DNA from 3 places in the Flindersiella endophytica genome. Region 3 is predicted to be linked to each of the others. Evidence: riboswitches for the same ligand, from Rfam matches in the RefSeq annotation. Region 3 holds a riboswitch; each other region holds the start of a gene.
The links. Region 3 has a riboswitch for ZMP and ZTP ahead of ACYVF6_RS15360 (serine hydroxymethyltransferase). Riboswitches for the same ligand answer to the same signal wherever they lie in the genome.

Region 1 (10,240 bases), on a different contig from region 3:
CGCTGAACTTCGTCAGCCGGCCGGACGGTGCGTACTGCACGTACGGCAGCAGCCGGTCGGCGAGCATCGCCTCGGCGCGGGCGGCGTAGCGGTCTCGGGCGACCGTCGCGCGGTAGGTGATCGGCAGCAGCGCGCGTCCGTACAGGTGATGCCGGTCGTCGATCATGAAGTCCTGCGCGACGCCGGCGTCGGTGCCGAGCTGCGCCATCACGTTCCAGAGCGGGTCATCGTTGGGCTGGCGCAGGATCTCCTCGGGCAGCTGCTTGCCGGCGAGGAGGAACTGCACGGCGTTGCGGCCGGGATACGCGCCCATCGACTGCTGGTACATCGGGTTCCACGAGTTGTGGTTCTCGATGATGAACGTGTCGAAGATGTTGTGCGCGGTGCTCCACTGCTCGACGGGCGGCCGGCGATGACCGCTGGATTCGCCTTGTCTGCTTGCGGAAGCGCACCCAGGTTGAGCATCCAGCGGGCATGCCACTCACGCCACTCGTTCGCGCGGGCGTCGTCCGGCAGCCAGGCGAGGGCGGCGGCGAGCGGCATGCTGCGCGCACCCATCTCCTCCATGCGGGTGTTGCCCACGTACCCGCCGGCCAGGCCGTTGGTCTCGGGGCTGTTGGCGCCGAGGTCGACGATGTTGTCGGCGGCGGAGCGGATGATGGTGTCGACCTGCTGCCTGGTTGTCTGGCCGAGGTCCTGCCACACCATCTTCGCCGCGGCGACGAAGTAGGTCTCCATCGTGGAGTCCCAGTAGATCGTCTTGCCCCAGCTGCCGTTCGGGTCGACCCAGCGGTTCTTGGCGGCGGCGAAGGCGATCGAGCGGACAGTGTGGTCGCGCAGGGTTTCCTTGCTGACGCCGGCGAGCTGCTCGTCGTAGGTTCCGTTCGTGAGCAGGACGGCGTTGCCGAAGACGCCGACGACGTAGAAGTCCTGGATGCGGTACGAGCCCACGGCGGCGTCCCAGGTGGACTCGACGAACGGCGTGTTGAGCAGCAGCGCGCGGTAGTAGGTGTCGGCCGGCGAGGTCGCTTGCGGTTTGCCCGCGCTGCCCGGGCTCACCTGTACGACGGCGGCCAGCAGGGCGGCGAGCAGGGCAACGGAGATTCTCAGTCCACGTCGCATGATGGGCTCCTCAGCCGGTGCAGCTGTCGTTGTAGAGGTAGGTCTTCACGGGCTTGGTGGCGAGACTGTCCTTGGTGGCGATCAGGGAGTCGGTACGGATGAGCTTCTCGACCGGTTTGTCGTTCAGCGCGTTGATCGCCTGCTCGACGCCTTTGGTACCGATGTCGAGCGGCTTGAGGACGACCTGGGCCTGGGCGGTGCCGTCCTCCAGTGCCTCGACGCCGCTCGGGTTGGCGTCGAAGCCGACCAGCTTGATCTCGCCGGTCTTGTTGGCGTTCTTGATGCCGGTGGCGGCGCCCTGGCCGGTGAGGGTGTTGGTGGCGAACACGGCGGAGAGGTCGGGGTGGGCCGCCAGCGTGCTCGTCACGGCGGTGGCGGCCTTGGCCGCGTCGTCGCCGACGTTCTGGCGGCCGAGGTACTTCAGGCCGGGTGCCTGCTTCAGGCCGGCCTCGAACCCCTTCATCCTGGCCTCGACGGTCGACACGCCTGGCTGAGTGTTGATCGCGATCACCGAACCGTTGCCGCCGGTCTCGCGGACCACTTCCTCGGCGGCGTGCTGACCAGCGAGCTGATCGTCGGACGTGACCTGGGAGGCGGCCGGCTTGGGATCCTTCAGCGTCGTGTCGACGAGCACGATCTTGATGCCCTGGGCTTCTGCTTCCTCGAGTGGCGCCTGGAGCGCGGTGTCGTCGACGGGAGCGATGAGGATCGCATCGGGCTGCTTCGCGATGACCGAGTTGAGCACCTGGATCTGCTCGGGCGCGTCCCACTTGCCAGGGCCCTGAACATCGAGCGTCGCGCCTGCCCGCTTGGCGGCGGCCCGGGCACCGCAGGCCATCGAACCGTAGAACGCATCCCCCTTCAGCCCGACGATCAGGCTGATCGAAGGGTTGTCCCCCGCGCCCGCATCGTCTCCGCACGCCGCTGCGAGGGGGCTGAGCAGTACAAACCCGGCGGCCGCCACGAACCACGTCCGGCGAGATCGAGCCATGTCGCGCCTCCTTGGCACACCCGGAACCGACGGAAGAAGGAAATCGTTTTTCCGTCGTATCGCCGCGCGACGGCCACCGTCAACCCTCCGGGCCACAACCGGCCGCCCACCGCCGGCCGAGCAGCGAGCGCCCACAAATGCCCGCGACGGCGACCAGCAGCGATGACGGCCAACAGCGGTGGCGGCAAGCTGCGGCCACCGCAAGCCCAGGTGCAGGCAGCTCGCCACCATCGCGATCGACAGCAACCACAACCAGTCGCGTCCGATGCCAGCGGCGAAAGCCAGCACTGCGATGCCACCGCGACACGAGCAACATCGGCAGCCCGCAGCGGCCGGCAGCTGCGGTGATGGGAAGCTGCCGTGACGGGCAGCTACGGTGGCGGCTGGTTGCGGCTACCGCAAACTGAGGTGCAGGCGCTCGGCCGCCGAAGCCGTCAGTCGCGGGGTGGGGCGGTGGAGCCGCGGCGGAGGAGTTCGGGGGCCGGATCGGTCACTGTCATCTGGCGTGGGCCGGCGCCGCCGGTGATCTCGCCGAGGAGGCGGACCGCTCTGGCGCCCATCTCGCGCAGGGGGAGGCGGACCACGGTCAGTGGAGGGCTGGCGTGTTCGGCGAACCAGGCGTCGTGGAAGGCCACGATGGACAGGTCGCCGGGAACCTCCAGCCCCGCCTCTCTCGCCGCCGTCAGGGCACCGATCGCAGACAACAGGGTGCCGACGAAGACCGCGGTCGGGCGTTGGCGCGTGGTGAGCAGCTCCATCAGCCCGACGTACCCCGTCTCGGGGCGGACGCCACCGACGCGGAGGAGGTCGGGGGACACAGTTAGGCCTGCCTCCCGCATGGCGTCGCGCCAGCCGGCGCGGCGGTCGCGGGCTCGGGAGTTGCCTCCGCCGAGCTCGAGGTGGGCGACCCGTTGGTGACCTAGCGCCACCAGGTGCCGCGTGGCCAGTGCCGCCGCCCGCCGGTCCTCCACCGCGACACCCGACAACGGCGGGCGGACCCGCTCGTTCAGGATCACCAGCGGCAACCGCGCGCCCGCCACCCGCTCGACCACGCGGTCGGACGCCTCGCCGTTGCGCTGCAACATCAGCCCGTCGATCGCGCCGCCGCGGACGACGCGGCGGAACGTGGTGTCGTCGGAGGCGAGACTGTCGACGTCGGCGAGGATCAGGATGCTGCCCTGCTGCCTGGCCTCCGCCTCCGCGCCGGCGATGATCTCGCCGTAGACCGGGTTGTGGATGTCATGCACCGCCAGCCCCAACGTGCCGACCGAAGCCCTACGCAGCGCCCGGGCCGCATGGTTGGGCGCGTACTGCAGTTCCTCGGCCGCCGCCAGCACGCGGTCGCGCGTCTCGGGCCGGATCCGCAGCGACGGGTCGCCGTTGAGCAGCCTGGACACGATCGACGGCGTCACTTGCGCCAACCGGGCCACCTCGACGATCGTGGACACGGCTTCAGTGTAGAAACGTTTTAACGCGATCGTGAAGGAGACCCGGCCATGAGCGAACAGCGCCTGCACGACCACCTCGTCGAGCAACGCCACGCGAACGGCGTCGCCGTGTTGCGGATCGACCGGGAAGAGGCGCTGGGCGCGCTGTCGCGCAGCATCCTGGAGCGGCTCCGCGACTACTTCGCCGCGCTCCAAGGCGACGACGACATCCGCGTGCTCGTCCTGACCGGTACCGGACGCGGCTTCATCGCCGGCGCCGACATCACGGAGTACCACAACGTGAGCCGGCCCGCGTTCGACGACTACCAACGCCTCGGCCGCGAGGTGTTCTCCGCCCTGGAACGCCTCCCCCAGACCACGATCGCGGCCGTCAACGGCTACGCCCTCGGCGGCGGCTTCGAGGTCGTGCTCTGCTGCGACCTGATCGTCGCGTCCGAGAAGGCGAAGTTCGGCCTGCCCGAAGTCAAGCTCGGATTGCTCCCCGGCGGCGGCGGTACGCAACGCCTGGCCCGCGCCGCCGGCTCCAGGTTCACCAAGGAGCTCGTCCTCACCGGCCGCTTCGCCACCGCGGCCGAACTGCAAGCCCTCGGCCTGATCAGCCAGGTCTGTGAGCCGGATCGCCTGTACGAACAGGCCGTCGAGCTCGCCGGAACGATCGCCGGCCAGGCACCGCTCGCCACCCGCGCCGCCAAGCGCCTGATCGATGACGGCCTCGCGATGGAGTTCGAGACAGGTCTCACCGTCGAGCAGCAGGTGCTGTCCAACCTCTTCGCCAGCACCGACGCCAAGGAAGGCATCAACGCGTTCATCGACAAGCGCGACCCCGCTTTCAAGGGGAACTAGCCAGGGACGCTAGGTACAGTAGGAGAACGGCCGCGACTGGCGAAGGTGGACCACCACCGGGGAGCGGCCGCACAAACAAGACGCGAGCGTCGAACGCCTGGGCGCCTCCGTCAGCGACAGCAGCTGAGGAGGCAACCAAAACCATGCATCTGCGCTACGGCACCAACCCCCACCAGGCCGCCCGAGCCACCCCGGTCACCCCCGGCACCGAGCCGATCACCGTGCTGAACGGCCAGCCGTCCTACATCAACCTGCTCGACGCCCTCAACGGCTGGCAACTCGTCCGCGAAGCCGCCCACGCGCTGGGCATACCCGCGGCCGCCTCGTTCAAGCACGTCTCCCCCGCCGGCACCGCCCTGGCCGGCCCGATCGACGACGTAACGGCGGAGCTGTACGGCGTCGCCGATCCCGGAGACCTGGCCAGCGCCTACCTCCGGGCCCGCGACGCCGATCCCAGGTCGTCGTTCGGCGACTTCGCTGCCGTCTCGCATCCCGTCGACGCCGAGCTGGCAGAGTTGCTGACCACTGTGGTCTGCGACGGCATCGTCGCTCCTGGCTACGCGCCCGGCACGGTCGCCACGCTCGCCAGGAAGAAGCGCGGAAGCTTCCTCGTCATCGAGGCCGACCAGTCGTTCACGCCGCCCGAGCAGGAGCATCGCGACGTCTTCGGGCTGCGCCTCACCCAGGACCGCGACCAGCCGAAGCTCCACGCAGGCAGCCTCGAGCTCGTCACCGGCGACCCGATTCCACCACGCGCCGCAGCGGATCTCCTGCTGGGCATGGCGACTCTGCGCTTCACCCAGTCCAACTCCGTCTGTTACGTACGCGACGGCGCAACGCTCGGCATCGGTGCCGGCCAGCAGTCGAGGGTCGACTGCACCCGGCTCGGCGGCGCCAAGGCCGACACCTGGTGGCTGCGCCGTCACCCCGCCGTTCGCGCACTGACGTTCCCGCCAGGCACCAGACGCCAGGACCGGATCAACGAGCAGATCCGCTACCTCGAGGACGAGCTCACAGCCGCCCAACGAGACCAGTGGATCAGGCAACTCACCGGCGTCGCGTTCGTGTCGGACGGCGCGCTGCCGTTCCGCGACAACGTCGACCACGCCCACCGCCACGGCGTCAAGTACATCGCCGAGCCCGGCGGCTCGATCCGTTCCGGCGACGTGGCCGCCGTCTGCCGGGAACACGGCATCACGCTCGCCCGGACCGGCCTCCGGCTGTTCCACCACTGACATCCCTGACACCACTCACACCTGCCAGCGACAGTTCGTCCGTACGCAGGCAGGCCACCCGATGCCCCGGCGAGATCTCGTCGAGCGCCGGCCCGGAGCCGGCCACATCGCACGTACCCTCCACCGCATACGTGCACCGCGTGTGGAACGAGCAACCGGCCGGCGGGTTCGCCGGATCCGGCAGGTCGTCGGACAGCCGGATCCGGCGTCCGGTCTCGCGCAGCAGGGGATCCGGCCGCGGCACGGCCGACAGCAACGCCTCGGTGTACGGATGCCGCGGCGTGGAGTAGAGCGACGCGGTCTCCACCAGCTCGACGAGCTTGCCGAGGTACATCACGGCAACCCGGTCGCACACGCTCTCCACGACGGACAGGTCGTGCGACACGAACAGGTACGTCAGCTCGAGCTCCTCCTGCAGATCCCTCAGCAGGTTGAGGATCTGCGCCCGCACCGACACGTCCAGCGCCGACACCGGCTCGTCCGCGATCACCAGCCGAGGGTTCAGGATCAGCGCCCTGGCGATGTTGACCCGCTGCCGTTCACCACCGGAGAACGCGTGCGGGAACCGGTCCATGTACTTCGGCGACAGTCCCACCCGCGTCAGCATCTCCGCGACCCGGTGCTCGAGCTCCGACCCCGAAGCGATCCGGTTCGCCCGCAACGGCTCGCCGACGATCTGCAGCAACGTCATCCGCGGGTTCAGCGACGAGAACGGATCCTGGAACACCACGCGGATGTCCCGCTGGAACGGCCGCAGCTCCCGGTATCCCAGCCGGGCCAGGTCGGTGACGGCGCCGGCGGAGTCCCGGTAGAGGACCCGACCCGTGGTCGGCTTCAGGATTCGCGAGATCGACCGGCCGAGCGTCGACTTCCCACAGCCCGACTCGCCGACCAGTCCCAGCGTCTCGCCGCGCCGGATGCCGAGGTTCACCCCGTCGACGGCGCGGAGCTGTCCGGCCGTACGTCCCAGCAGGCCGTGCTTGACCGGAAAGTGCACCGACAGGTCCCGCAGCTCGACAATCGACTCGTTCACGCGTCGACCTCCTCGACAGCACTCACCCGGTCCTGGGCATACAGGACGCACCGCGCCGTCCGGCCCTCCCCGACCGGCACCACAGGCGGGTCGTCCACGTCGCAGACGCCGGCGATCGCCGAGTCGCACCGCGGATGGAACGGACAGCCGGCAGGCCGGTCGGACGGATGCGGGACGTTGCCACGAATCACGCTCATCCGTTGCTTCGTCCCCTCCCCCATCCGTGGAATCGATCCCAGCAAGGCCTTCGTGTACGGATGTTTCGGGTCGTGAAAGATGTCGTTGACTGGACCATGCTCGACGACCGTGCCGAGATACATCACGACCACCTCGTCGGCGACCTCGGCGACCACACCCAGGTCGTGCGTGATGAACAACACCGACATCCCCGTGTCGGCCTGCAGATCGCGAATCAGGTCGAGGATCCGGGCCTGCGTCGTCACGTCCAGCGCGGTCGTCGGCTCGTCGGCGATCAGCAGCGCCGGGTCGCACGCCAGCGCGATCGCGATCATCACCCGCTGGCACATGCCGCCCGACAACTCGAAGGAGTACGCCGACATCCGCTGCTCCGCGTGCGGAATCCCCACCCGCCGCAGCAGCTCGACCGCCCGCACCCGGGCCTCTTCAGCAGACAGCGGTAGGTGGGTCTGGATCGCCTCGAGCAGCTGAGATCCGATCGTGTGGACGGGTGACAGCGAGGCCATCGGCTCCTGGAACACCATCGCGATCTCGGCCCCCCGGACACGACGCAACTGCTCGCTCCTGCGCCCGAACGTCGCCAGGTCCACGCTCTCGTCGCCGGCGCGGTGCCACCGGATCGAGCCGGAGACCACCCGTCCTGGCTCGTCGACCAACCCGAGCACCGATCGCGCCGTCACGCTCTTGCCGCAGCCCGACTCGCCGACCACGCAGACTGTCTTGCCACGCGGCACAGTGAGGTTCACGCCGTCGACGGCGCGCACTACACCCTCCCGGGTGAAGAACTGCGTCCGCAGGTCCTCGATCTCGAGCAGCACCTCGCTGGGTGGCATCGGCACCCTCATCTCTTGTACGGATCGGCGGCGTCCCGCAGCCCGTCGCCGACGAAGTTCAGCGCGAGCACGGCGACGACCACCGCGACGCCGGGAATCATCAACCAGGGCGCGGTCGCCAGCACCCTGACGTTCTGCGCGTCCTGCAGCAGCACGCCCCAGCTCACCGCCGGGGCCTGCAGGCCGAGGCCGAGGAAACTCAGCGCCGTCTCCGCGAGGATCATCCCCGGAATCGACAGCGTGACCGACGCGATCAGGTGACTGGTGAACGACGGCAGCATGTGCCGGAAGATCACCCGCGGCCGGCTGCAGCCGTCGATCCGCGCGGATGTGACGAACTCCTCCTGCCGCAACGCGAGGAAGCGGCCTCGAACGACTCGTGCCAGGTCGGTCCAGCCGACCACTGCCAGGATCACGGTGATCGCGAAGTACCGCTGCATCGGTCCCCAGTCGCGGGGCAGCGCGGCCGAAAGCCCCATCCACAACGGGATTCCCGGGATCGACATGAAGAACTCGACCATCCGCTGGATCACCGTGTCGAGCTTGCCCCCGAAGTACCCTGACAGCCCGCCGAGCAGGATGCCGAGCGCGAGAGCGATCGCGACGCCCACCAGGCCGATCGTCATCGAGATCCGCGTGCCGTAGATGATCCGTGAGAGCAGGTCGTAGCCGTTGCGGTTCGCGCCGAGCAAGTACATCGGCTGCCGTGCGTCCCTCGGCCCGATCAGGTGACGGTCGCCCGGGATCAGCCCGAACAGCTTGTATTCCTTGCCCTTGACGAAGAAACCCACCGGAACGCGATGCTTCTCGTCGACCTTGAAGGTCAGCTCGAACGTATCCGGGTCGACGGTCGATCGATAGCCCTTGACGTACAGGCCGGCGTCGGTGCTGAAGTGCAGACGCTGTGGCGGCGCGTAGGTGTACTGCGCGTTGAACGCAGCTGCCGTCGTCGGTGCGAGGAACTCCGCGAACAGCGCGACGAAGTAGATCCCGAGCGTGAGGACCAGCCCGATCATCGCGAGCTTGTGCTTGCGGAACCTCCACCACACCAGCCGCCACTGCTTCGCGGTCCGCCTGCGCGTGGTGGCCCGCCGCGCCCCACCAGCGTCCGGTGCGTCGGCGACTCTCGTCGTGTCGGCGTCGGGAAGCACGTGTGCCATCAGGGTTTCGCCTCCCTATCGGATCCCCGCCCGGACTCGCGGATCGAGCCAGGCCAGCAAGATGTCGGACAGCAACGTCCCGACGACGGTCAGCGCACTGACGATGAGGATGATCGAGCCGGCGAGATACATGTCCTGCGACCGCAACGCCCCGAACAGCAAAGGCCCTGTCGTCGGCAGGTTCAGCACCTTCGACACGATCACCTCGCCGCCCACCAGCCCCGGCAACACCCAGCCGACCGTCGAGACGAACGGGTTCAGCGCCAGTCGGACGGGATACTTGACGACCAGCCGATTCTCGGAGATCCCGCGAGCCCGGGCGGCAACGACGTAAGGCTTCTTGAGCTCGTCCAGCAGGTTCGCCCGCAGGATCCGGATCATCCCGGCCGTACCCGCCGTGCCGAGCACGATGACGGCGATCACGATCGACAGCGGCGAGATGCCGCTCGTACTCAGGTCGAACAGCCGGTACGCGCCGTACATCAACGCCAGCGCGAGCATGAAGTTCGGGATCGCGAGCCCGAGGAAGCCGAGCGTGGTCGCGAGGTAGTCGCCGATGGAGTACTGCCGCACGGCGGAGTACAACCCGATCGGGAACGCCACCAGCCAGGTGAAGAACAGCGCGAACGTCGTCAGGCCGACCGACCACGGCAACCGTTCGCCGATCAGGCCGGAGACGTCCCGCCCGTACTCGAAGGACTGTCCGAAGTCACCGTGGAACAGGATGTTGCCCATCCACGTGGCGTACTGCTGGTAGATCGGCTCACCCAGCCCGTACCGATGCCGCAGGCCTTCGAGCATCGCCGGATCGACCTGGTCGCCCTGCGCCTGCAGCTTGGTGACCAGCGCTGTCAGGTAGTCACCGGGCGGCAACTGGATGATCGCGAACGCCACGACGGAGATGGCGAACAGCGTCGGGATCATGTAGAGGCAGCGCCGGCCGATGTATGCGAGCACTCCGAACCTCCTAACCGTCCTTTGTGCTCAGTCAGCGATGTAGAACTGCTCGGGGTACGTCACGCCGGGATACGGGAACTTCGCGGCGAAGAACGTCTTCTTCGGCATGTTGTGGAAGTTGTTCTTCACTACGCCGTACGGCGGAACGGGAGTGCTGATCCCGATCAGATAGAACTGCTCCTTGCCGATCGCGAGGATCTGTTCCATCAACTGCTCGCGGCGTTTGGCGTCCGGTTCGCTGCGCAGCTGCTGGTAGAGCTGGTACTGCTGCTTGACCGGTTCCGGCGGCTCCGCCGCGCCCTTGGCCTTGCCTTCCGACTCCAGCCAGGCCGACCACAGCGGCGCGAACGTGTTGTCGTTCCCAGGCATCGGCAGGAAGAAGTTCGGCGTGTTGATGGGATCGAGCGCGCCGTCGCCGTC
Region 2 (10,240 bases), on a different contig from region 3:
ATCGGGATGCACGATGTAGGAGATCTCGCCCTGCCGCTGCGCCCGGCTGTGGAAGATCAGCGCGCCGTTGCCGAGCACGTCGCCGTCGACCACGAAGACGTACAACAGGCGCGGCGGCGACTGGAGCGCGGCGTCCGCGACCGCACTTGCGACGAACGTCCGCGTCTCGTCCTCGGTGTTCGGGCCCCAGGTCTGGAACCGGCAGGCCTCCGGGCGGCTCGCCCAGGCGTGGACCGCCGGCCAGTCGTCGATCGCGAGCGGGCGCAGCTCGACGTTCACTTGAGCTGCTCCACGACTGTTTCGACGATCTGCCTGGCCTTCGGCTCCGCCTGCTCGTAGGTGAGGTTGGTGCCGCGCAGGGTCTTGACGTTCTGGGTCTCGGGATACGTCGCGCCGAGGAAGTTGACCTCGATCAGGACGTTGCCCGACCTGACGTAGAGGTGCGCTCCGGCGACGTGGTAGTTGATCTCGTCCTCCTTCTCGCCCACGTCATCGGTTGTGATGATGTTGCTCGAGTCGTCGCCGAAGGCCTCGTCGCCGATCCCGCTGACGTCGTGGACGTTCTTGTGGAACCCGCCGTTGCTCTTGGTGTCGGCGGCGTAGTCCTTGTCCTCGGCGAGCTCCTGGCCGGCAGTGGCGATCGCGGTCGCCGGTTCGCGATCCGGGTACACGCTTACCTCGAGCGCGACCCAGGTGGCCCGCTGCTTGTCGAGCGAGCCCCACCGGCAGTTCTGGCGCTCCCCGTCGTTCGTCTTGTTGGGCTTGGCGGATCCTGGCCGAAGCTCGGCGGCCAGCGCGGTCTGCAGCTTCGCGCACAGATCGGGCTTCGTGGGCAGCTTGGCCAGAACGTTCGCAGGAGGCGCTTCGGTCGGATCCGCCGACTTCGGGACGGAGTACGGCGTCGGGCTCGGCTGCGCGGCGATCCGCTCCCGCTGCTTCTCGGCGGCGATCGCGGCCCAGGTGACGGCGGTGAACATGCCGATCAGCAGGACGACGGACAGGCCGGCGGCCAGCGCGACCCGACCGCGTCCGGTGCCGTTCGGGGGCGCTGTGGATCGGCCCGGCTCGCTGGGGCCGCGGCGGGCACCGGGCGAGCGCGGGGGACCTGCCTGCTGCGGGCCTTGCGGTGGGCGCTGCTGCTGCCCTTGCTGAGGCGACGGCTGCCGGCCTGGCGGCTGCTGCCCCGGTTGCGGCCGCCGCTGCTGAGGCGACGGCTGCCACTGTGGTGGCTGCGCGGACACAGCTGGTTCCCTCCCTGGACGTCGGACTCGTAGAGCTTAGAGTCGTAGCCCAACTCGCGCGAGCAGCAGAGGTAGTCTGGCCGAAACCGCGACTGGCGTAGGTGGGTCACCACCGGGGAGCGGTCACGAGTCGAGCGGCATCGATCGCCTGGGTGCTTCCGAGCCTGTCCACGGAGGTATCGATCTTGCACGACATCACCATCGGCGACTTCCTCGAGCAGTTGGCGGCCAAGGTTCCGGCGCCCGGAGGTGGCGCGGCCGCCGCTCTGCAGGCCGCCCAGGCAGCCGCGCTGCTCGCGATGGTCGGCCGCTACAGCCAGTCCCCGAAATACGCCGAGCACGCGCCAACGATCGAACGCATCATCGCCGAGGCCGACGAGCGCCGGGCCGAGGCGCTCCAGCTGGCCGCGGAGGACGCCGAGGCGTTCGAGGTCGTCTCGCAGGCCTACCGGCTGCCGAAGGACACACCCGAGCAGCAGGACTCCCGCAAGCAGGCGATCCGGTCCGCCCTGGTCGAAGCCGCCCGCCCACCCGCCGCCGTCGTGGCCGGCGCCACCCGGCTGATCGAGCTCGCGGAAGAGCTGCTGCCGATCGGCAACCGCAACCTCCTCACCGACGTCGCCGCGGCAGCGGCCGCTGCCAGCGCGGCAGCCATCACCGCCCGCGTCAACGTCGAAGTCAACCTCGGCTCCCCACCCGCCGCCGACGACGGCGTGGACGACTTGGTAGCCCGAGCCGCCACCATCGTCGCGACCGTCCGCAGGGAGATCGCCACGTGACCGCCGCGCACCTGACCGCCAACCCCCCGCCACCCGCGATCCACGCCGAGGTCACCTCGGCCCAGCTGATCGAGCTCGCGGAGGAGCCGCTGCAGATCGGCAACCGCAACCCCCTCACCGCTGCCGTTGCCGCGGCTCCTGCTCCTGCCGCTGCTTCTGCCGGTGCCGGTGCCGCTGCTCCTGCTGCTCCTGCTCCTGCCGCAAGCGCCGTGGCGACCACTGCCCGCGTCGACGTCGAGGTCCACCTCGGCGGCCCAGCTGCCGTCGGCGGCGTGGACTGCCTCGTCTCCCGAGCCGCCGCGACCATCGCGGCTGTGCGTGAGGAGGTCGTCAAGTGACCGCCATGCGCCTGGACGGCAAGGCACCGGCGGCCGCGATCCGCGCCGAGGTCGCCTCGGCTGTCGCGGCCCGCCCCACGCCGCCGAAGCTGGCCGTCGTGGTGGTGAGCGGCGACGAGGCCAGCGCGTGGTACGTCCGTACGATCTCCAACGCCGCGGCCAAGGTCGGCGTCGACTGTGAGGTGATCGAGGCCGAACCCGACGGCTCGGTCATCCGCGCCACGCTCCGGCAGCTGAACTCCGACCATGCCGTGCACGGCATCGTGCTCCAGTCGCCGCTCCCGGCCGGCCTGCCGTCCGCCCAGCAGCTCGCCGGCGCGATCGACGCCGCCAAGGACGTCGACGGCGCGAACCCGTTGAGCCTCGGCCGGCTCGCCGCCGGGCAGCCCGCGTTCGCTCCCGCGACGGCCGCCGCCGTCCTCGCGTTGCTCGACCACCACGAGATCGATCTGGCCGGCCGGCACGCTGTGGTCGTCGGCCGTTCGACCGTCGTCGGCAAGCCCGTGGCTCACCTGCTGCTCGACCGGAACGCGACGGTCACCGTGGCGCACTCCCGTACCTCCGACCTGGCCGCGATCACCCGGCAGGCCGACGTCCTCGTGGTCGCGGCCGGTCGCGCGGGCCTGATCACGGATCGGCACGTTCGCCCCGGCGCGTACGTGATCGACGTCGGCACCAACCCCACGCCGGAGGGCAAGCTGGTCGGCGACGTCGACGCCGCATCCGTCGAGCCGGTGGCGGGCGGCCTGAGCCCGGTACCCGGCGGCGTCGGACCCGTCACGACCGCAGTACTGCTACGACACACCGTCACCGCCGCTGTGACCGCACCTGGGAGCCGTGCCAGCATCGGAGCGTGAACACCGCGCTGCTGCGCCGGCTGCGGCTCGCCAAGGACGCCATGGATCGCGACTGGGCCGAGCCGCTGGACCTGGACGCCGTGGCGGCGACCGCGGGCTACTCGCGTTACCACTTCGTACGGCTGTTCAAGCAGGCCTACGGTGAGACGCCCGGTCAGTACCTCAGCCGCCGGCGGATCGAGCGCGCCCAGGAGCTGCTGCGGTCGGCGAACCTGACGGTCACCGAGGTCTGCATGCTGGTCGGGTTCACCAGCCTCGGCACGTTCTGCACGCGATTCAAGCAGCAGACCGGGCTGACGCCCGGCGAGTTCCAGGCGTCGGCGCGCAGCTCCGGGCCGCCGCCGATCCCCGGCTGCTTCGTACTCTTCTGGGCCGGTGGCTTCCGCAAGAATCAAGAAGCCCTTCCGGACGGGGAAGACCTAGCGTGAGAAGCGCACATCTCCCTACGTAGAAAGCGGAACAGCATGATCACGTCCCTCGGCCTGGCAACGGTGTGGGTACTCGACCAGGACTCCGCCAAGAAGTTCTTCACCGAGAAGCTGGGTCTGGAAGAGCGGTTCGACATGACGCTCGGCGAAGGCGGCATGCGCTGGGTCACTGTCGGTATGAAGGACCAGCCCGAGCTGCAGCTCACGCTGATGGTCCCGGGCCCGCCGTCGATGGATCCGGAGTCCGCCGAGCAGCTCAAGGCGCTGATCGCGAAGGGCGTGCTGGGCGCGGGCGCGTTCAACACCGACGACTGCCACGCCACGTATGCCGAGCTGTCGGCCAAGGGCGTGGAGTTCATCCAGAAGCCGGAGAACCGTCCGTACGGCGTCGAGGCGATCTTCCGCGACGACTCCGGCAACTGGTACAGCCTGACGCAGCCGAGCGAGCAGCTCGACGAGTCGGTCGCCTGGAAGTAGCCGGCGCGGAAATCCACTGTCCGACGGCTGGGCTCGCCAGATATCGTCCGATTCTGTGGGAATCGAGGTAAGAACCGCACGCGAGGACGAACGCGAGCCGCTGCATCAGCTCAGCCAGCTGGCGTTTTCGGCCCGGCCGTCGGCGTTCGACGAGGACGACGACCGTTCCAACAACCCGCTCGACCGGCGCCTCGTCGCGACCGACGGCGACAAACTGGTCGGCCGGTTCTCGATCTGGGAGCTCGGCCAGTGGTTCGGCGGCCGGAAGGTGCCGATGGGCGGCGTCTCCGGCGTCGCGGTCGACCCGGGGTACCGGCAGCGCGGTGTCGGCTCGCGGCTGGTCGCCGCCGCACTCGACGCGATGCGCGAACGCGGCGAGGTGATCGCCACGCTCTATCCCATGAACCACACGTTCTACCGGCGGCACGGCTGGGAGGTCGCCGGCTCGTTCCCGGAGTACGAAGTCGACCTGCGCGACTTCGCCGACCTGCCCAAGCCGTCGTCCCCGGTCGTCGTCCGCCCGGCCGAGGAGGCCGACCTGCCCGCGATGCGCGCGCTGCACGACTCGCTCGCGTGCGAGGAGCCCGGCAACCTCTCGTACGGCGACTTCTTCGCGACCCGGCGGATGCTGGGCTACCCGGGGATCCAGGAGGCGTACGTCGCCGAGCACTCCGGGCGCCTCACGGGGTCGATCACGTTCTCCCACAAGGAGTCGAGCGGCAACCGCGAGTTCTTCCGGCTCGCGGTGGGGCATCACGTCGCCTCCGACCTCGACACCGAACTGGCCTTCGCCCGCCTGCTGGCCGGCCACTATCCCGTCGCGCGCACGATCACGTTCGTGGCGCCGCAGAACCGCGCCCTCACCATGCAACTCAGCGAACGCGGCACCCGCCCCCACGGCGAAGGCTGGTGCTGGATGACCCGCCTCGTCGACGCCCAGGGCGCGATCGCCGCCCGCGGCTACGACGACTCCGTCTCGGCCGAGGTCCGCCTTGACCTCACCGACCCCGGAGCGGCGTGGAACACCGGCCGCTGGACCCTCGCGGTCAGTGACGGCAAAGGCACCCTCGAGCCCACCACCACCTCGGCACCCGCGGTAGCCATGGGAATCGGCCAGCTCGCCGCCCTCTACACCGGCTGGTCCAACCCCGCCCAACTCTTCCGCCGCGGCTTGCTCATGGGCGCCACCGAGGCCGACGTCGCCGCCCTGACCAGAATCTTCCAGGGCCCGACCCCGTGGTGCCAGAACTTCTTCTGACCAGCTGCCCCGTTACGCCCACCGCTCGCCCCGGCTGCTGCAGTGCCGCCTACCCCCGCGCTGTGCTTCCGGCTGCTCTGACTCAGCTGGCGCCGCCATCCGCTCCACCTGTTCCCGATCGACCAGCGCCGCGCCGTGGTGGACGATCGGCCGTGGTGGCGGTCGGTGGAAGCCAACCGTGGCGCGGCCGTCAGCGAAACACCGACCACCTGTTGCCACCACCCGGCAGGATGGAAGACGTGTCGACGACGGTCCTACTCGGTTTTCTTCTGACGGTCGCTATCGCGCACGCGATACCCGGCCCGGACTTCGCGCTCATCCTGCGGCACGCCTCCCGCGGCGGCCGTTACGGTCGCTCGGCCGCCTTCGGCGTGCTGTGCGGTCTATGCGTTCACGTCACCGCCGCCGCCCTCGGCCTGTCCGCCCTACTGGCCCGATCCGCGACGGTGTTCACCGTCGTAAAGCTGATCGGTGCCGCGTTCCTGGTCTACCTCGGCGTGCACGCGCTGCTTGCGTCCCGAAAGCCGCGCGACACCAAAGCCTCAGCCGAAACCGCACCCGAGCCCGCCATTGAGGCAGAGCCCAACACCAACGCCGAGCCCAACGCACCAACACCGCCCACCCCAACCGGCAGCCGCCGCAAGGCGTTCGTCCAGGGCTTCGTCGGCAACGTGCTGAACCCAAAGGCGGCCCTCTTCTTCCTCAGCCTCCTCCCGCAGTTCATCGACGGCTCGATGCCAGTCGCTCCGCAGGTCCTCGTACTCGGCGTGATCACCGTGCTCTCGGCCCTGGTCTGGTGGATGCTGTTCGTCGCCCTCGTCGACCGGATCCGCGGCCTGCTGGCCAGGGGCGTCGTCCGCCGTACGCTCGACCGCATCACCGGCCTGGTCTTCATCGGCCTCGCCGTCCGCCTCGCGCGAATGACTACGTAAGCAGCCGGCGGGCGACCTCGCGCAGGTCGTCGGCCAGGCGGTCGTCGACGGGGGCGTGTCCGCCGAGCAGGCGGTACCACATCGTGCCGAACAGCAGGTCGGACACGAGTTTCGGCTCCACGTTCCGCTCGAGCTGCCCGGCCGCGATCCCGTCCTCCAGGATCTGCTCCACCAACGCTCGGCGCGGCCCGAGCAGCGCTGCCTGCAGACGCGCCTGCAACTCCGGATCGTGCTGCGCGTCGGCCATCAGCCCGGACAGCGGCTTTCCCGTCACCGGGAGCAGGTTGAAGACGAGACGCAGTGCCGTGTGTACGTCCCGCAGCGCGTCGCCGGTCCGGTGGAAGCGGGGCAGCTCCCGCGCGGCGATGTCCGCCAGCGCCTCCAGCACCACGTCGGCCTTGGCGGGCCACCACCGGTAGACGGTCTGCCGTCCGACGCCGGCTTCGTCCGCGATGCCCTTCATCGTCAGCGCCGCGTATCCGTCCTGAGCGCACAACCGCAGCGTCGCGTCCAGCACCGCCCGCCGGGCGGTTTCACTGCGCGGCCGGCCGCGGGGGAGCACTTCGTCCATGGCTTGCACTTTACAAGACACGGTGTACCGCTATCCATTAACGAGTCACCGTGTATTGGAATTGGGAGGAACGAGTACATGGAACGCACAGTCATCGTCGGTGGTACGTCGGGGGTCGGCCTGGCCACCGCGCAACGGCTCGCGAAGGCCGGCCACGAGGTCGTCGTCACCGGCCGGAACCCCGAGCGCCTGCAGGCCGCCCTTGCCGAGTTGCCCGCCGGCGCGACCGGCACCGCCGTCGACGCGCTCGACGAGGCGGCGATGTCGGAGTTCTTCGCCGGGCTCGGCTCGGTCGACCATGTCGTCATCACGGCGACGGCCGCGGCCGGAACGTTCGGCCCGGTCTCCGAACTGACCGTCGGGCAGGTACGGGAAGCTGTCGACGGCAAGCTGCACGCCTACATTTCGACCGTCCGCGCCGTGCTTCCGGTGCTGAGCAAGAGCGGCTCGATCACGGGCGTCTCCGCGCTCAGCGCGCAGGGCAACATGCCGGGCATCTCGGCACTGGCGGCCGCCAACTCCGCGGTGGAGGCCTGGATGCGGATCGCGGCGATCGACCTGGCGCCGATCCGCGTCAACGTCGTCTCGCCGGGCGTGATCGACACGCCGTGGTGGAGTTTCCTGGACGAGGCCACGCGACAGGGCACGTTCGACGCGTATGCCAAGCTGACGCCGGTCGGCCGCGTCGGCCGGCCCGACGACGTCGCCCAGACGATCCAGTACCTCGTGGAGTCGACGTTCACGACCGGCGTCGTGTTGCCGTGCGAGGGTGGGGTACGCCTGGCCGGACCGCAGTAGAAGCTCATCAGGCAACAGGAGGAGATCACGTTGAACGGGCAGGTCATCCTCGTCACGGGTGCCACCGACGGGCTCGGCGCCTACCTCGTGCGCGAGCTGGTCTCGTCCGGCGCCACCGTCGTCGCGCACGGGCGCAATCCGGACAAGCTCCAGGCTCTGCGTACCAGCCTCGGGGTCGAGACCGTACTCGCCGACCTGGGTGACCTGCGCCAGGTCGACCGCCTGGCCGGCGAACTGTTGGACTCGCTCGATCGGCTGGACGTCCTGGTCAACAACGCGGGCATCGGCTTCGGCCCGCCTGGTGCGTCCCGGCAACTGTCGGCTGACGGGTACGAGCTGCGCTTCGCGGTCAACTACCTCGCCGGCTACCACCTGGCGCGGCGGCTGCTCCCACTCGTCCGCAAGTCCGCGCCGGCCCGGATCGTCAACGTCTCGTCACTCGGCCAGGAGCCGCTCGACTTCGACGACCCGATGTTCGAACGCGGCTACGACGGAATGGTCGCGTACCGCCGGAGCAAGCTGGCCCAGATCATGTTCACCATCGACCTGGCCGAGGAACTGGCCGGCACCGGCGTGACCGTGAACACACTGCACCCGGCGACGTTCATGGACACGCCGATGGTCGCCGAGTTCGGCGGGCAGCCGATGAGCACGGTGGAGGAGGGTGGCACGGCCACGCTTCGCCTGATCACCGATCCAGCGCTCGACGGCGTGACCGGCCGCTTCTTCAACGGCCTGCGGGAGGCGCGAGCGAAGCCGCAGGCGTACGACTCCGCTGCCCGGCAACGGCTGCGGGAGCTCAGCGACGAGTTGGTCAGCCGGGTGCTGCCGGCTTGACCAGCTCGGTTGACGCCGGCCGCTGCTTCGCAGGCCCGTTTCTCACCGATTAGTCGATACGGTCGAGAGCATGGGTGAACCCTTGATCGTGACCGTGCCGGCGTCCTTGGAGTCCGTCTACCTCGTGGCCGGGCTCCGGCAGGTCCCAGACGATCTGGGTGGCATCGCGCGGCTGTGGGCCAGCCGGATGGACGGTTTGGAGCCCACCGACGGCGAGCCGACGCCCGGCACGTTGCAGGTCGCACTCGCAGGGCAGAGCCAGCTGCCGTCGGTCGAGCAGCTGAACGGAGCCGGCAACACACCCGACCTGGTGCTGCGGGTGTCGCAGTCGGAGCGCTGCCTCGTGATCCGTTACAACGGCTGGCCAGGATGGCCCGCCCGGCCGGCGACGATCAGCCAGGGCGTGGCCAACGCACTCGCGTTCGAGGCCGCGGGCCTGGTGCTCGATCCGTACACCAACCAGATCCTGCGGCCCAGGCGGCAGACCGACTGGGACCTCACCGGCCCGCCGGTGCTGCACCGCCTGCCGCTCGGTGACTGGACCCGGGCGGCCTACCAGGAAGGCGACCGGCTGATCCTGCTCGGCATGGAACGGTTCGGCGTGCCGAGCCTGGAAACACCCGGTGTGCCGCCCGCCTTGGTCGAGCCGTGGGGCAAGGTGCTGCGTTCGGTGGCCGGAGTCCTGCTCAACCAGTACTGGAGTCGCCTCGCCGACGAGCCGCAACGGGCGTTCGTCGAGCTCGACAACCCTTTGTGGGTTGGCGACTCGACGCACACCTTGGTGCGGCTCGCGCTCGACATCGACCCCGGCCGGTTCGAAACCGTGCAGGTGCTGCCTCCGGAGGACTTCGCCGACGGCTACCACGACTGGCTCCGCGCGACGATCGCCTCCGTACTCCCAACCGGGCCGACGGGTGGCTAGGGGGTGTCCTGCAAGTGTCGCCGGGCTGCGGCGGCCCTGGCCCCACGCTGGCTGCGTTGGACGAAGATCGCCCGTATGACCTTGTGCGATCGACTCCACCCGCCTTGCCAGCCCGGCACCCTTCCGCACCACCACCGTGGTGCCAGCCCGGCGCCACTCTGCTCATGTGGCGGCTACGCCGCCGGGCGTCCTCGCTATCCACCGACACTTACAGGACACCCCCTAGCCGGTAGGCAGGCCGGCGCGGGGCAGGTCGTCGAGAGCGACTTCGCGGGCTTGTCTCGGCGTAACCACCCAGACTCCGAGCAGCCGGACCCGATGCTCCGCGCAGGTCTCCCGCATCGCCCGCAGCCAGTCGATGTCGGACTGAACGATCGACTCCGGCCCGGCTCGCTCGATGACCAGCAGGAGCGCTCCGTGCTCCTTGCCGGCCAGCGATGCGAACGCGGAGGCGATCCGTAGGCATTCGTCGAACGGCGGGTCCGGGGGAGCGCCGTCGACCGGAACGGCCGCTTTGCCGTGGCATTGGTCGTCGCACAGCAGGAACGTGATCCCTGGGCCGCAGGTTGTCGAGAGGAAGGTCTCCTCGATCAACCTGCGAATACTCTCCGCGCTGTCAAGCGCCTTCGATGTAGTCATGGGCGCCATCGTGCGCTCGGTCAAGCAAGATCGTGAGCGTTGTCCCCAGGTCGGTTATCCACAGCCTCGAGCGGCTACGGACGGCCTATGGGCGGCGCACGAAGCGGGCCAGCACGTCGTACGGGTACGGCAGCTGCTTGTCGCTCGCCTTGGTCAGCCGGTC
Region 3 (10,240 bases):
CCACAACGGTTCGCAGCACGTCGTGATGAGCGACGGGCTGACGGGGCCGGGCGGGCTGGCGTTCAAGGGACGTGCCGCCTACGTCAGCAACTGTGGCACCTGCGTGGGTACGGGCAGCGTGCTGCGGATTCCGCTGTCCTAGCAGAGAAGGGCGAGGTGGGGATTCGGCCGGTCAGCCTCCGGCCGGATCCCCTTTTTCAGGTCCAGGGCGGCGAGTTCAGCTTGGAAAGAAAAAGGGGACATTTCGGCGCTTTCGGGAGAGCCAGTCAGCAGAGGTGGTTCCAATTTAGGCAGCTTTAGGCCAATTCCTACTACACATAGTCGTCAGACAATTTCAACACGTGCCATTTGGTAAAGAGTAAGCAATGGTTACTGCCCAGTACTTTCTTGCCGCCATGCCCGCTTGACAGCGTTCTCAGCGAAACGGATGCGTTCCGCTGCGTGACCCCACTACGTGGCGGGACATTACGAGGGAGGGCCATTGAGGCGCACGGTACTAAGCGCCGGAGGCGCACTGGTGACAGTGCTCGCTCTGGGATCGATAGGAATGGCAACAGGCGGCGCTGCCCTTGCCGGCTCGGGTACCCCCTGGTCGGACAGTGTCGAGAAGCCGACCACGGACTCGGCTATCGCCAAGGCGCGCGCCAACGTCACCGCAAACGGTGGCAAGCTCGGATTCACCAAGGGCCAGTCGCTTTCGACGGTGGACACCATCGTCGAACGTGACGGCTCGAGTCACGTGAGATTCAACCGGACCTACAACGGACTGCCGATCGTCGGTGGTGACTTCGTCGTCCACCAGGACGCCGGCGGAAAGTTCACGTCCGCGAGCGGAAAGTTCGCGCCGTCCGGCGCGATCCGCACCGGCATCTCCACCAAACCCGGCGTCGCGGCTCCGAAGGCCGCCGACGCGGCGGCCAAGTCGGTCGCCTTCAAGGTCGCCACGTCGAAGCCGACGCTGGTCGTCGATGCCACAGGCGCCAAGCCCCTGCTGGCCTGGAGCGTCGACGTCCGAGGTGCGCGGAAGGGCGCTCCGGCAGGCGAGCGTGTCTTCGTCGACGCCACCTCGGGCAAGGTGACGCGCAGCGTCCCGACCGTGCTCAACGAGGCCGGCAAGGGCAAGAGCCTCTACCTCGGCGAGGTCGCCGTCGACACCACGAAGGAGGGCGAGCAGTTCACGCTGATCGACCCCGTACGCGGGAACGGTGCCACCTACGACGCCAAGGGCAGTGACAACCCGGAGGACAACAAGTTCCTCGACGACGACAACAACTGGGGCGACGGCACCAACAACGACGCTGCTTCCGCGGCTGTCGACGCCCACTTCGGTGTCGCCGAGACCTGGGACTACTACAAGGAGGTCCACGGCCGTAACGGCATCGCCGACGACGGCAAGGGCGCCAAGTCCTACGTTCACGTGAGCCAGAACTGGTTCAACGCCGCGTGGGACGACTCCTGCTTCTGCATGCTCTACGGCGACGGTGACGGCACCACGGCCGGTCCGCTGGTCGAGCTCGACATCGCCGGTCACGAGATGAGCCACGGCGTCACCAGCCGTACGGCCAACCTGGACTACAGCGGCGAGTCCGGCGGTCTCAACGAGGCCACGTCCGACATCTTCGGAACGATGGTCGAGGCCCACGCCAACAACGCCGAGGACGTGCCCGACTACGTCATGGGCGAGGAAATCTTCCTCGACTTCGACCCTGCCAAGAACTACATCCGCCGGATGGACAAGCCGTCGATGGATGGCCAGAGCGCCGACTGCTGGTCCGCCGACGTCGGTGACCTGGACGTGCACTACTCCTCCGGTGTCGCCAACCACTTCTTCTACCTGCTGAGCGAAGGAAGTGGCACGAAGGAGATCAACGGCGTGGCCTACGACAGCCCGACCTGTGACAGCTCCACGGTCACGGGAATCGGGAACGAGAAGGCCGCCGCGATCTGGTACAAGGCGCTGACCGAGTACATGACGTCGACGACCGACTACAAGGGTGCCCGCGAGGCCACCCTGTCGGCCGCCAACGACCTGTACGGTGCTGACAGCGCCGAGGCCAAAGCGGTCGCGGCCACCTGGACGGCCGTGAGCGTCGCCTGACAACCTGTTTGGTCGGCGAAGACCCCGGACCCGAGCACGGGTTCGGGGTCTTTGGCGGGCCATAATCGGTCCAGGCCACATAGCTGATTCCTGCGATCGGCTAGAACTGACTGTGAGAGGTGTTGGGAAGCAGTTCCGCCACCGCCCAAAGAAGCAGTACACGTGCGGTTTTCCGCTCAAGCAGTCACGGAGAGAGGCGACTCGCCATGTATGACGTTCTGATCACCGGTGGCGCGGTCGTCGACGGCACGGGTGCCCCGCCCGCCCGGGCCGACCTCGCCGTCTCCCAGGGCCGGATCGCCGCGCTCGGCGATCTGAGCGATGCCACCGCACGGACCGTCATCGACGCGACCGGCCGGCTGCTGTTCCCCGGATTCATCGACGCCCACGTGCATGTCGACGCCGTGCTGCAGCGCGCGGACGTCCAGGAGGCCATGCTGCGGCAGGGGATCACCACGGTGGTGCTCGGCCAGGACGGGCTGTCGTTCGCACCCGGCTCACAGGCCACCGTCGACTACGTCGCCCAGTACTTCGCGGCCGTCGACGGCCAGCCGCCCGCGGAGTTCACCGGTGGCTGCTCGGTCGCCGACTTCCTGTCGTCCTACGACATGCGCACCTCGATCAACGTCTGCTACCTCGTGCCGCTCGGGACCGTGCGCCACGAGGTGATGGGCCCCGACAACCGGCGCGCCAGCATCGACGAGCTGGCGGCGATGGTTCGGCTCGTCCAGACCGGTCTCGACGAGGGCGCGGTCGGCGTCTCCACGGGCCTGGAGTACGTCCCGGGCGTGTTCGCCGACCTGACCGAGCTGACCGCGCTGTGCAGGCCGGCCGCGCGGTGGAACGCACCGTACGTCTCGCACTTACGCAGCTACGCCGACGGCCGCGCGCCCGGCATGACCGAGGCGCGGATCCTCGGCCGCGAGAGCGGCGTGCCCGTTCACGTGTCGCACTACCGCGGCAGGAGCGAGGCGCTGCTCGCCCAGCTGGAGCGCTGTGCGGCCGACGGGGTGGACGTGACGTTCGACTCGTATCCCCATTTGTTCGGAAACACCATCCTCGCGATGAAGGCGCTGCCGCCGCGCGTACAGGAGGGTGGCGTCAAGGCGACATTGCGCCGGCTGGCCGACACGGCCGTACGCACCGAGCTCGAGCAGACCTGGTTCCCGGGCATCGAGACGGAGCTGGCCGAGGCGACGCTCGGCTACGTCGCCAGCGAGCGCTACCGCTTCCTGGAAGGGCTGTCGCTTGCCGAGGCCAGCAAACGGACCGAGCTGGGGCTCGGCGAGCTGGTCTGCGAGCTGCTGGTGGCGAGCGAGCTCGCCGTCGGCTGCATCATCGGCTCACCCGGTGGAGGCACCGAGGACGACATGCGCGCGCTGGCCAGGGACCACAGGCACATGGCGTGCTCCGACGGCATCTACCTCGGCGGGCATCCGCATCCGCGCGGCTGGGGCGCGTTCGCGCGGTTCCTCGGCAGGCACACACGCGAGCTGGCCGACTGGGACTGGGGGCGCGCGGCGATGCATCTTGCCGGTCGTCCGGCGTCGCGGTTCGGGCTGCGCGGCCGCGGCCAGCTGGTGCGGGGCAACGTCGCCGACCTCGCCGTGATCGATCCGGAGTCGGTCGGTGACACCGCGACTTATGCGAACCCGCGCAGCCTCGCGTCCGGCGTCAGCCACGTCCTGGTGGCGGGCCGGCTGGTGCTGGCGGATGGCGTGCTGACCGGTGCCCGAGCCGGTCGAGCGGTACGACGAGGAGAGGCCGGCCTGTGACGCTCGAAGGTGTTTCGTACGACGCCGACGTGTTCGGCGACGATCTCGCGGAGCTGCGCAAGCAGCCCAACCGCATCGCCGACCAGGCGAGCCTGTTCGACCTGACGTTCCCGGCGATGGTGCTGCGGGCCTCCGCGCTGGAGTCCAACGTCGCGACGATGGCGGCATGGTGCCGGTCGCACGGTGTCGAGCTGGCACCACACGGCAAGACCACGATGTCGCCGGAGATCACCTACCGGCAGCTGGCGGCGGGCGCATGGGGGATCACCGCGGCGACCATCGACCAGGTGCGTACGTTCGCCGAGATGGGTGTGCGCCGGGTGCTGATGGCCAACCAGCTCGTCGATCCGGCGGGGATCGCCTGGCTGGCTTCGGCGTTGAACGCCAACCCGGCGTTGACGGTGATCGGCTACGTCGACACGCTGGACGGGGTCTCGCTGCTGGATCGGGCGCTGGCCGCCTCCGGACTGTCGCGCCGGCTGCCCGTGCTGGTGGAGCTCGGCGTGCCGGGCAAGCGTACGGGCGCGCGCACGCACGAGGAAGGGGCCGCGGTCGCGCGGGCCGCCGCTGCGACCGGAACGCTCGCGGTGGTCGGCTGTTCGGCGTTCGAAGGCGTGGTCGGCCATGCGCGTGACGAGGCGACGATGGACGCCGTGGCCGAGCTCTGCTCGGCGGTGCGCCGGCTCGGGCTGGAGCTCGCGGGGTCCGGGGTGATCTCCGGCCCGCCGATCCTGAGCGCCGGCGGCAGTACGTACTTCGACGTGGTGGCAGCCTCGCTGTCGGGCGCGGAGCCGGCGACGGTGGTGCTGCGCAGTGGCGGCTACGTCACCCACGACGACGGCCTCTACTCCGTGGCGACACCGCTGCCGTCCGACCTGCATCCCGCGATCGACGTGTGGGCGTACGTCCTGTCCCGCCCGGAGCCGGGTCGCGCCCTGATCGGCGCCGGCCGCCGCGACGTGCCCTTCGACGTGGCCCTGCCGATCGTGCGCTTCGCCGAGTCCGTGACGGGCGAACGTCGCGACACCTCGGGCGTCGAGGTCTCGCAGGTCAACGACCAGCACGGCTTCCTCGACCTGCCCCCGTCCTCCGACCTCGCCGTCGGCGACCGCGTCTGCCTCGGCGTCGCCCATCCCTGCACCGCCTTCGACAAATGGCGGCTGGTGCCGATCGTCGCGGACGACGGCAGGATTCTGGAGATCGCGCACACGTTGTTCTGAGGCGCGGCTACCGTTTGCCGGATGGACGATCTCGAACGTGCGGTGCGCAACGCCGCCGCGCTCTGGACGGCTCTCGCCGAGGCCCGCGGGAACGAATACGTGCGTACCGACGGGTTGCTCGTCGTCGAGGGTGGCCGGCGCGGCCGTCGCGTGATGATGCTGTCCGGCGAGCCGGCCGATGCCGACGTCGCCGAGGCCGCCCGGCAGGCGACCCTACCCTCGCAGGCCGGCGTGACAGTGGAGGACTCGTTCGGCACCGTCGATCTGACCGAGCAGGGCCTGGTCAAACGCCAGCTCGCGGTGATGATCCGGCATCCCGCACCGCTCCCCGCGCTGCGGCCGTCGGCGGTCAGCGTCTCCGAGATCGACGGGCCGGACCTGCTGACCGTGGTCGAGCGGATCGGGGTCGACGGCTTTCCGCTGGAGACGTTCCAGCCGTACGAGCAGGGGACGGCGTTCCCGGCCGGGCTGCTCGACCGCCGGGACATCCGGTTCTTCCTGGCCGAGTGGGAAGGTGAGCCCGCGGGCATCACGGTCATCGTCGAGGCGGGCGGCGCCGCGGGCGTCTACTGGGTCACGACGCTGCCGGACTACAGGTCGCGCGGCATCGCCCGCGCGATGATGCACACCGTGCTCGAGCGCTACGCCGACCGGCCGGCGACACTGACCTCGGCCACGGCGGCGCGGCCGCTGTACGAGTCGCTCGGCTTCCAGACGCTCACGATGGCCAACTGGTGGATCGCCGCAGCTTCCTAGCCGTCGCCGCGTGCGATCACAGACGAAACCGGCTGGGCGCGGCTCATGGTCGAGCCGCACCCAGCCGGTTCGTTCAACGAAGGGTCGGTCAGGCAGGCCAGCCGGGGATCGGGAAGGCGGAGCAGAACTCCTTGACCTCGGCGGCGATCCGGGCCAGGGCGTCGTCGTCTTCCTTCTTGCCGGCTTCGATCGCCTCGTCCATCCAGGCGGCGATGCGCGGCATGTGGTCGGCCTGCATGCCGCGGGTGGTGACGGCCGGCGTACCGATCCGGATGCCGGACGGGGACCAGGGCTTGCGCGGGTCGAACGGCACGGTGTTGAAGTTGAGTTCGATACCGGCCTTGTCCAGCGCCTTGGCCGCCGGCTTGCCGGCGATGTCCTTCTTGGTCAGGTCGATCAGGATCAGGTGGTTGTCGGTACCACCGGAGATCAGGTCGAAGCCGCGCTCGTTCAGCGCGTCGGCCAGGGCAGCGGCGTTGGTGACGATCTGCGCCGCGTACGTCTTGAACTCGGCTGTCGCCGCCTCGTGCAGGGCCACCGCGATCGCTGCCGTCGTGTGGTTGTGCGGGCCGCCCTGCAGGCCGGGGAAGACGGCCTTGTCGAGCGCCTTCGCGTGCTCCTCGTCCGACAGGAGCATCGCGCCACGCGGGCCGCGCAGGGTCTTGTGGGTGGTCGTCGAGATGACCGGGGCGTGCCCGACCGGCGTCGGGTGGGCGCCACCGGCGATCAGGCCGGCGATGTGGGCAATGTCGGCGACCAGCAGCGCGCCGACCTCCTGCGCGATCGACGCGAACGCCTCGAAGTCGATCAGCCGCGGGATCGCCGTGCCGCCGCAGAAGATGACCTTGGGCCGTTCCTTCAGCGCCAGCTCACGCGCCGCGTCCATGTCGATCCGGCCGGTCGCCGGGTCGACGCCGTAGTGCACCGGACGGAACCACGTGCCGGTCGCCGACACCGGCGAACCGTGCGTCAGGTGGCCGCCGTGCGCCAGCTCCAGCGACATGAACGTGTCGCCCGGCGTCATGAACGCCAGGTAGACGGCGAGGTTCGCGGGCGAGCCGGAGTAGGGCTGTACGTTGGCGTGCTCGACGCCGAACAGCGCCTTGGCCCGCTCGATCGCGACTTCCTCGACCTCGTCGATGAGCTGCTGGCCTTCGTAGTAACGCTTGCGCGAGTAGCCCTCGGAGTACTTGTTGGTGAGGACGGTGCCGGTGGCTTCCAGTACGGCGCGAGAGACGTAGTTCTCGCTCGGGATCAGCCGGATCTTCTCGAACTGCCGGCGCCCCTCCGCCTCCACGAGCTCGGCGATCTTCGGGTCGGCATCGGCCAGACGAGTCGTCAGGTCGGTCATCGTGCTTCCTCCTGGGTCAGCGTTGGTTCCAGCGACCCAGACACCCAGGCGCGCGGTGCCGGTACGGGCTCTTGCGTCTCGTACGCGGCTCCCCGGTGGTCGGTTCCACCCCAGCGCCAGTCGCCGCGTACCCCGACGAGCCTAGTGCAGCCATCAGCGGAGGGAGCGGAGAGATGCGGGTGCTGGTGCGGCTCCTGGTCACGGTGGTGAGAAGGAGCCGCTTTCTGGTCGTGTCCCTTTTCAAGGGACGTGGCCAGGCGCCACCGCGCGGTCCGTTACCGGCCGCACCTGTGCCGCAGGTCTGAACCTTGACACTGTCCGGCATCGCCGCGATACAGTCGGCTGGTCGGTACTGGGGCCGGTCTGACTGGGGCAAGCACGGGGTGGAATCGATGCAGACAGGTGAGTCACGCTCGCTTGGCGAGCGGATTCTGTATGCCCAACGTGAACTGTCCGCTCAACTGTTCACCGCCGAGGATCGGCGAAAGGTCCTACGCATCACCGTCGACGGCACGCAGCGAGTGAAGACCGTCGACCTGGACCCGTGTTGGGCAAAGTCGATTCAGTCACAGAATCTGGCTCGCGAAGTATTCGCCTGCCACATGCGGGCCCGCGAAGATTCGGCAGCAGCAGCCGAGACAGTGTACGCAACCGCTGGCCTAGACAACCAGGCTGCGAGCGACGCAGGAGCCGTCATTCGTACAGCGGTGGACACCATTCCCGAAGCTTCAGACCTGATCCGGCGCCTGCAAGCGGAAACAGTGCGCTCGGAACGTGCCCGTGGTGCGGTGGCCGCCGAGTTCGACCTTCGCGGAGAGCCGCACCGCGTGGACATCCGCGCTCGTCACGCGACGGAAGTCGAGCCGGCCCGACTTGCCGCGGATATCTGTGCCGTACTGCAAGAGTGCGGCGAGGCGGCAGTCAGCCGCCGGGTCGAACTGGCGTCCGGTCTGACCGACGGCCGGTCCTTCGAGGACCGTGCCCAGGAACGGCTCGAGGAGTTCAACCAGACACTGGCCGCACTACGAGCGAGGTTGCCTTGACGAAAGAAGTAGATCGCCCTGCGATCCGCACAGCCGGTGATGAGTTCTTCGGCGTCGGGGGAGACATGTGGAGAACTGCCGGCAGTTTCGACGAGGAGCCTGTGTTCCTTCGTGCTCGTGACTGGGGCTACCAGGGCGAGGGCTCGGATCCAGACAGTTCGTACGAGGCCCTGCGGGCGAAGGTGCGTGACTTCCTTCGGGATGGTGCGGACGCATTTGGCGAGCTCCGCACCGTGCTCCACAGCGTCGCCGCCCGAAGTGAGCAAGCCGAAGAAACCAGTGCTGCCGAGCTTCTGCGCATCGGTCGCCGTCTCAACGAATAAGGCGGATCGCTCATGAGCGACGAATACCTGACTGATGAGCAGGAACAATACTACCGATACAACCCGAGAGTTCCGGTAGACGAGTACAAGGATCGATGGAATCGGGCCACCCGCGCCGATCCTCCGCTCAATCGAGAGCCGCCTGGTCCCGCCAGCGTCCAACTTGTTGATGTCATTATGGGGTACGCACCGGCTGACATAGCGGATAGATGGCTCGAGGTCCGGAAATTCCTCATGGATCCGGGAGATCCGGCCCGACTTCGGGCCGCTGCTGATGCCTGGTGTCCAGAAGGCAGAAGTGGTGGCACCGGATCGCTGTACGGTATGGCAAAGGCTTGGAACCGTAAGCTGCACGACTCGATGTATGAGCTCAAACTTCGATGGTCCGACAGTGCCTCTGAAGCCTTGGAAAGTTATCTGAACGACAAGGTGGATTCCGATTGTCTCGGTCCACTCGAAGAGCATTGCGAGAAGATCGCCATCGCGCTCAGGGCCAAGGCCGAAGCCCAGGAAGCGGCGAAGAAGTCGGTCGATGGCATGCTGATAGATCTTGCTAGCAGCAGCGGGGCTGGGTTGCTTGTAGGGGCGGCGCTGGCGCCGTTCACTGTCGACACTCTTTCCGCGGTAGCGATCGGAGCCGCCGTTGCCGTGGCATCCGGGTTGGTGAAGATTGCGTTCGACATCGTGCGGGGCTACTTCGAGTTCGCAAAGGCATGTGAGGACGCGCTCGACAGGATCGGAGTTGAGATGAGTCCGCTTGGTGGGTTCGGAGGCCGCTGGCCGCGCCCTTGGGCCGGCTAGAGTCAATGGCTGTAGCGCTCCTCGGCTACTGGTCTCCAGTCCCTTTCCCGGCCGTGACCGCGCGGTAAATCTGGTAGAAATGTAGTTCGCACCAAAGGCAGACAATCGCGGTCAGGCTTGAGAATGCTGTATAGGCCAGCCGGTCTGTGACGCCGTAGGCCAGCACGGAGTACAGGGCGCAGACAACGGTTATCACTCCGAGGCGAGGAAGATACTTACGGCACACTTCGGACGTCAGCGTTCCGTTGCGGCCCAGCCTGATCGTTGGAAGCAAAAGAACGATCGCCAATAGATGAAGAAGCACTCCACCCGCGAGTGCGAAGTAGGTAGTGCTCGTCAGTTGATCGTGTCCAAGCCATAGGATCAAGGCGAGGACGGGATATGCCCCCAGCAGGATCAGGATCAGTCCCGGAATGCCGGTCTTGATGCCGCCGTAGTAGCTGCGTTCGGCGCCTCTCGGGAGCTGGACGGATGGCATGGGCTCAGGATAGAGGAACCGCAAGGCCCAGGTAAGCGCGCCGCTCAGAAGGTGCCGGCGCGTTCGAGGATCTCGCCGGTGTTGACCGAACGGGGGAGGGTGCCGAACGTGCGCCCGCCGTCCATGCCGAGGCGGGATGCGCAGAAGGCCTCCGCCACTGCCGCCGGGGCGTGTTGGACGAGCAGGGAGCCCTGCAGCACCAGTGCCATCCGCTCGGCCAGGCGCCGGGCGCGGAACTCGATGTCGGCCAGGTCGGAGAGGGACGTGAGGACGTCCTCGGCCGCCGCGTCGAGGTGGGGGTCGATGCCCCGCGCGGCGCCGATCTCGAGCAGCCAGGACTCCAGAGCCGCCGGTTCGCGCTGCAGAGCACGCAGCACGTCGAGCGCCTGCACCGA

Region 1: another riboswitch for ZMP and ZTP. It lies ahead of ACYVF6_RS29190 (hypothetical protein); the one in region 3 lies ahead of ACYVF6_RS15360 (serine hydroxymethyltransferase).
Region 2: another riboswitch for ZMP and ZTP. It lies ahead of ACYVF6_RS45855 (cyclodeaminase/cyclohydrolase family protein); the one in region 3 lies ahead of ACYVF6_RS15360 (serine hydroxymethyltransferase).

What each region holds. Positions count from the first base shown of each region.
Region 1 is NZ_BAAGYY010000024.1:288,226-298,465, forward strand. Features, by position in the region: gene ACYVF6_RS29165 (discoidin domain-containing protein) at 1-313, opposite strand, end outside; gene ACYVF6_RS29170 (hypothetical protein) at 208-1,122, opposite strand; gene ACYVF6_RS29175 (ABC transporter substrate-binding protein) at 1,133-2,113, opposite strand; gene ACYVF6_RS29180 (LacI family DNA-binding transcriptional regulator) at 2,548-3,561, opposite strand; gene ACYVF6_RS29185 (enoyl-CoA hydratase/isomerase family protein) at 3,610-4,404, shown strand; ZMP/ZTP riboswitch at 4,427-4,514, shown strand; partial or broken gene ACYVF6_RS29190 (hypothetical protein) at 4,533-5,639, shown strand; gene ACYVF6_RS29195 (ABC transporter ATP-binding protein) at 5,599-6,672, opposite strand; gene ACYVF6_RS29200 (ABC transporter ATP-binding protein) at 6,669-7,703, opposite strand; gene ACYVF6_RS29205 (ABC transporter permease) at 7,712-8,863, opposite strand; gene ACYVF6_RS29210 (ABC transporter permease) at 8,879-9,820, opposite strand; gene ACYVF6_RS29215 (ABC transporter substrate-binding protein) at 9,848-10,240, opposite strand, start outside.
Region 2 is NZ_BAAGYY010000044.1:208,932-219,171, forward strand. Features, by position in the region: gene ACYVF6_RS45845 (GNAT family N-acetyltransferase) at 1-279, opposite strand, end outside; gene ACYVF6_RS45850 (hypothetical protein) at 276-1,241, opposite strand; ZMP/ZTP riboswitch at 1,320-1,402, shown strand; gene ACYVF6_RS45855 (cyclodeaminase/cyclohydrolase family protein) at 1,427-2,020, shown strand; gene ACYVF6_RS45860 (hypothetical protein) at 2,017-2,358, shown strand; gene ACYVF6_RS45865 (bifunctional 5,10-methylenetetrahydrofolate dehydrogenase/5,10-methenyltetrahydrofolate cyclohydrolase) at 2,364-3,215, shown strand; gene ACYVF6_RS45870 (helix-turn-helix transcriptional regulator) at 3,212-3,643, shown strand; gene ACYVF6_RS45875 (VOC family protein) at 3,680-4,120, shown strand; gene ACYVF6_RS45880 (GNAT family N-acetyltransferase) at 4,176-5,378, shown strand; gene ACYVF6_RS45885 (LysE family translocator) at 5,618-6,310, shown strand; gene ACYVF6_RS45890 (TetR/AcrR family transcriptional regulator) at 6,303-6,881, opposite strand; gene ACYVF6_RS45895 (SDR family oxidoreductase) at 6,960-7,679, shown strand; gene ACYVF6_RS45900 (Rossmann-fold NAD(P)-binding domain-containing protein) at 7,710-8,516, shown strand; gene ACYVF6_RS45905 (hypothetical protein) at 8,587-9,438, shown strand; gene ACYVF6_RS45910 (hypothetical protein) at 9,661-10,077, opposite strand; gene ACYVF6_RS45915 (aldo/keto reductase) at 10,163-10,240, opposite strand, start outside.
Region 3 is NZ_BAAGYY010000013.1:664,955-675,194, reverse strand. Features, by position in the region: gene ACYVF6_RS15385 (ScyD/ScyE family protein) at 1-142, shown strand, start outside; gene ACYVF6_RS15380 (M4 family metallopeptidase) at 548-2,098, shown strand; gene ACYVF6_RS15375 (N-acyl-D-amino-acid deacylase family protein) at 2,305-3,873, shown strand; gene ACYVF6_RS15370 (type III PLP-dependent enzyme domain-containing protein) at 3,870-5,093, shown strand; gene ACYVF6_RS15365 (GNAT family N-acetyltransferase) at 5,115-5,849, shown strand; gene ACYVF6_RS15360 (serine hydroxymethyltransferase) at 5,938-7,200, opposite strand; ZMP/ZTP riboswitch at 7,236-7,334, opposite strand; gene ACYVF6_RS15355 (YbaB/EbfC family nucleoid-associated protein) at 7,593-8,243, shown strand; gene ACYVF6_RS15350 (hypothetical protein) at 8,240-8,566, shown strand; gene ACYVF6_RS15345 (immunoglobulin domain-containing family protein) at 8,579-9,367, shown strand; gene ACYVF6_RS15340 (hypothetical protein) at 9,393-9,845, opposite strand; gene ACYVF6_RS15335 (acyl-CoA dehydrogenase family protein) at 9,890-10,240, opposite strand, start outside.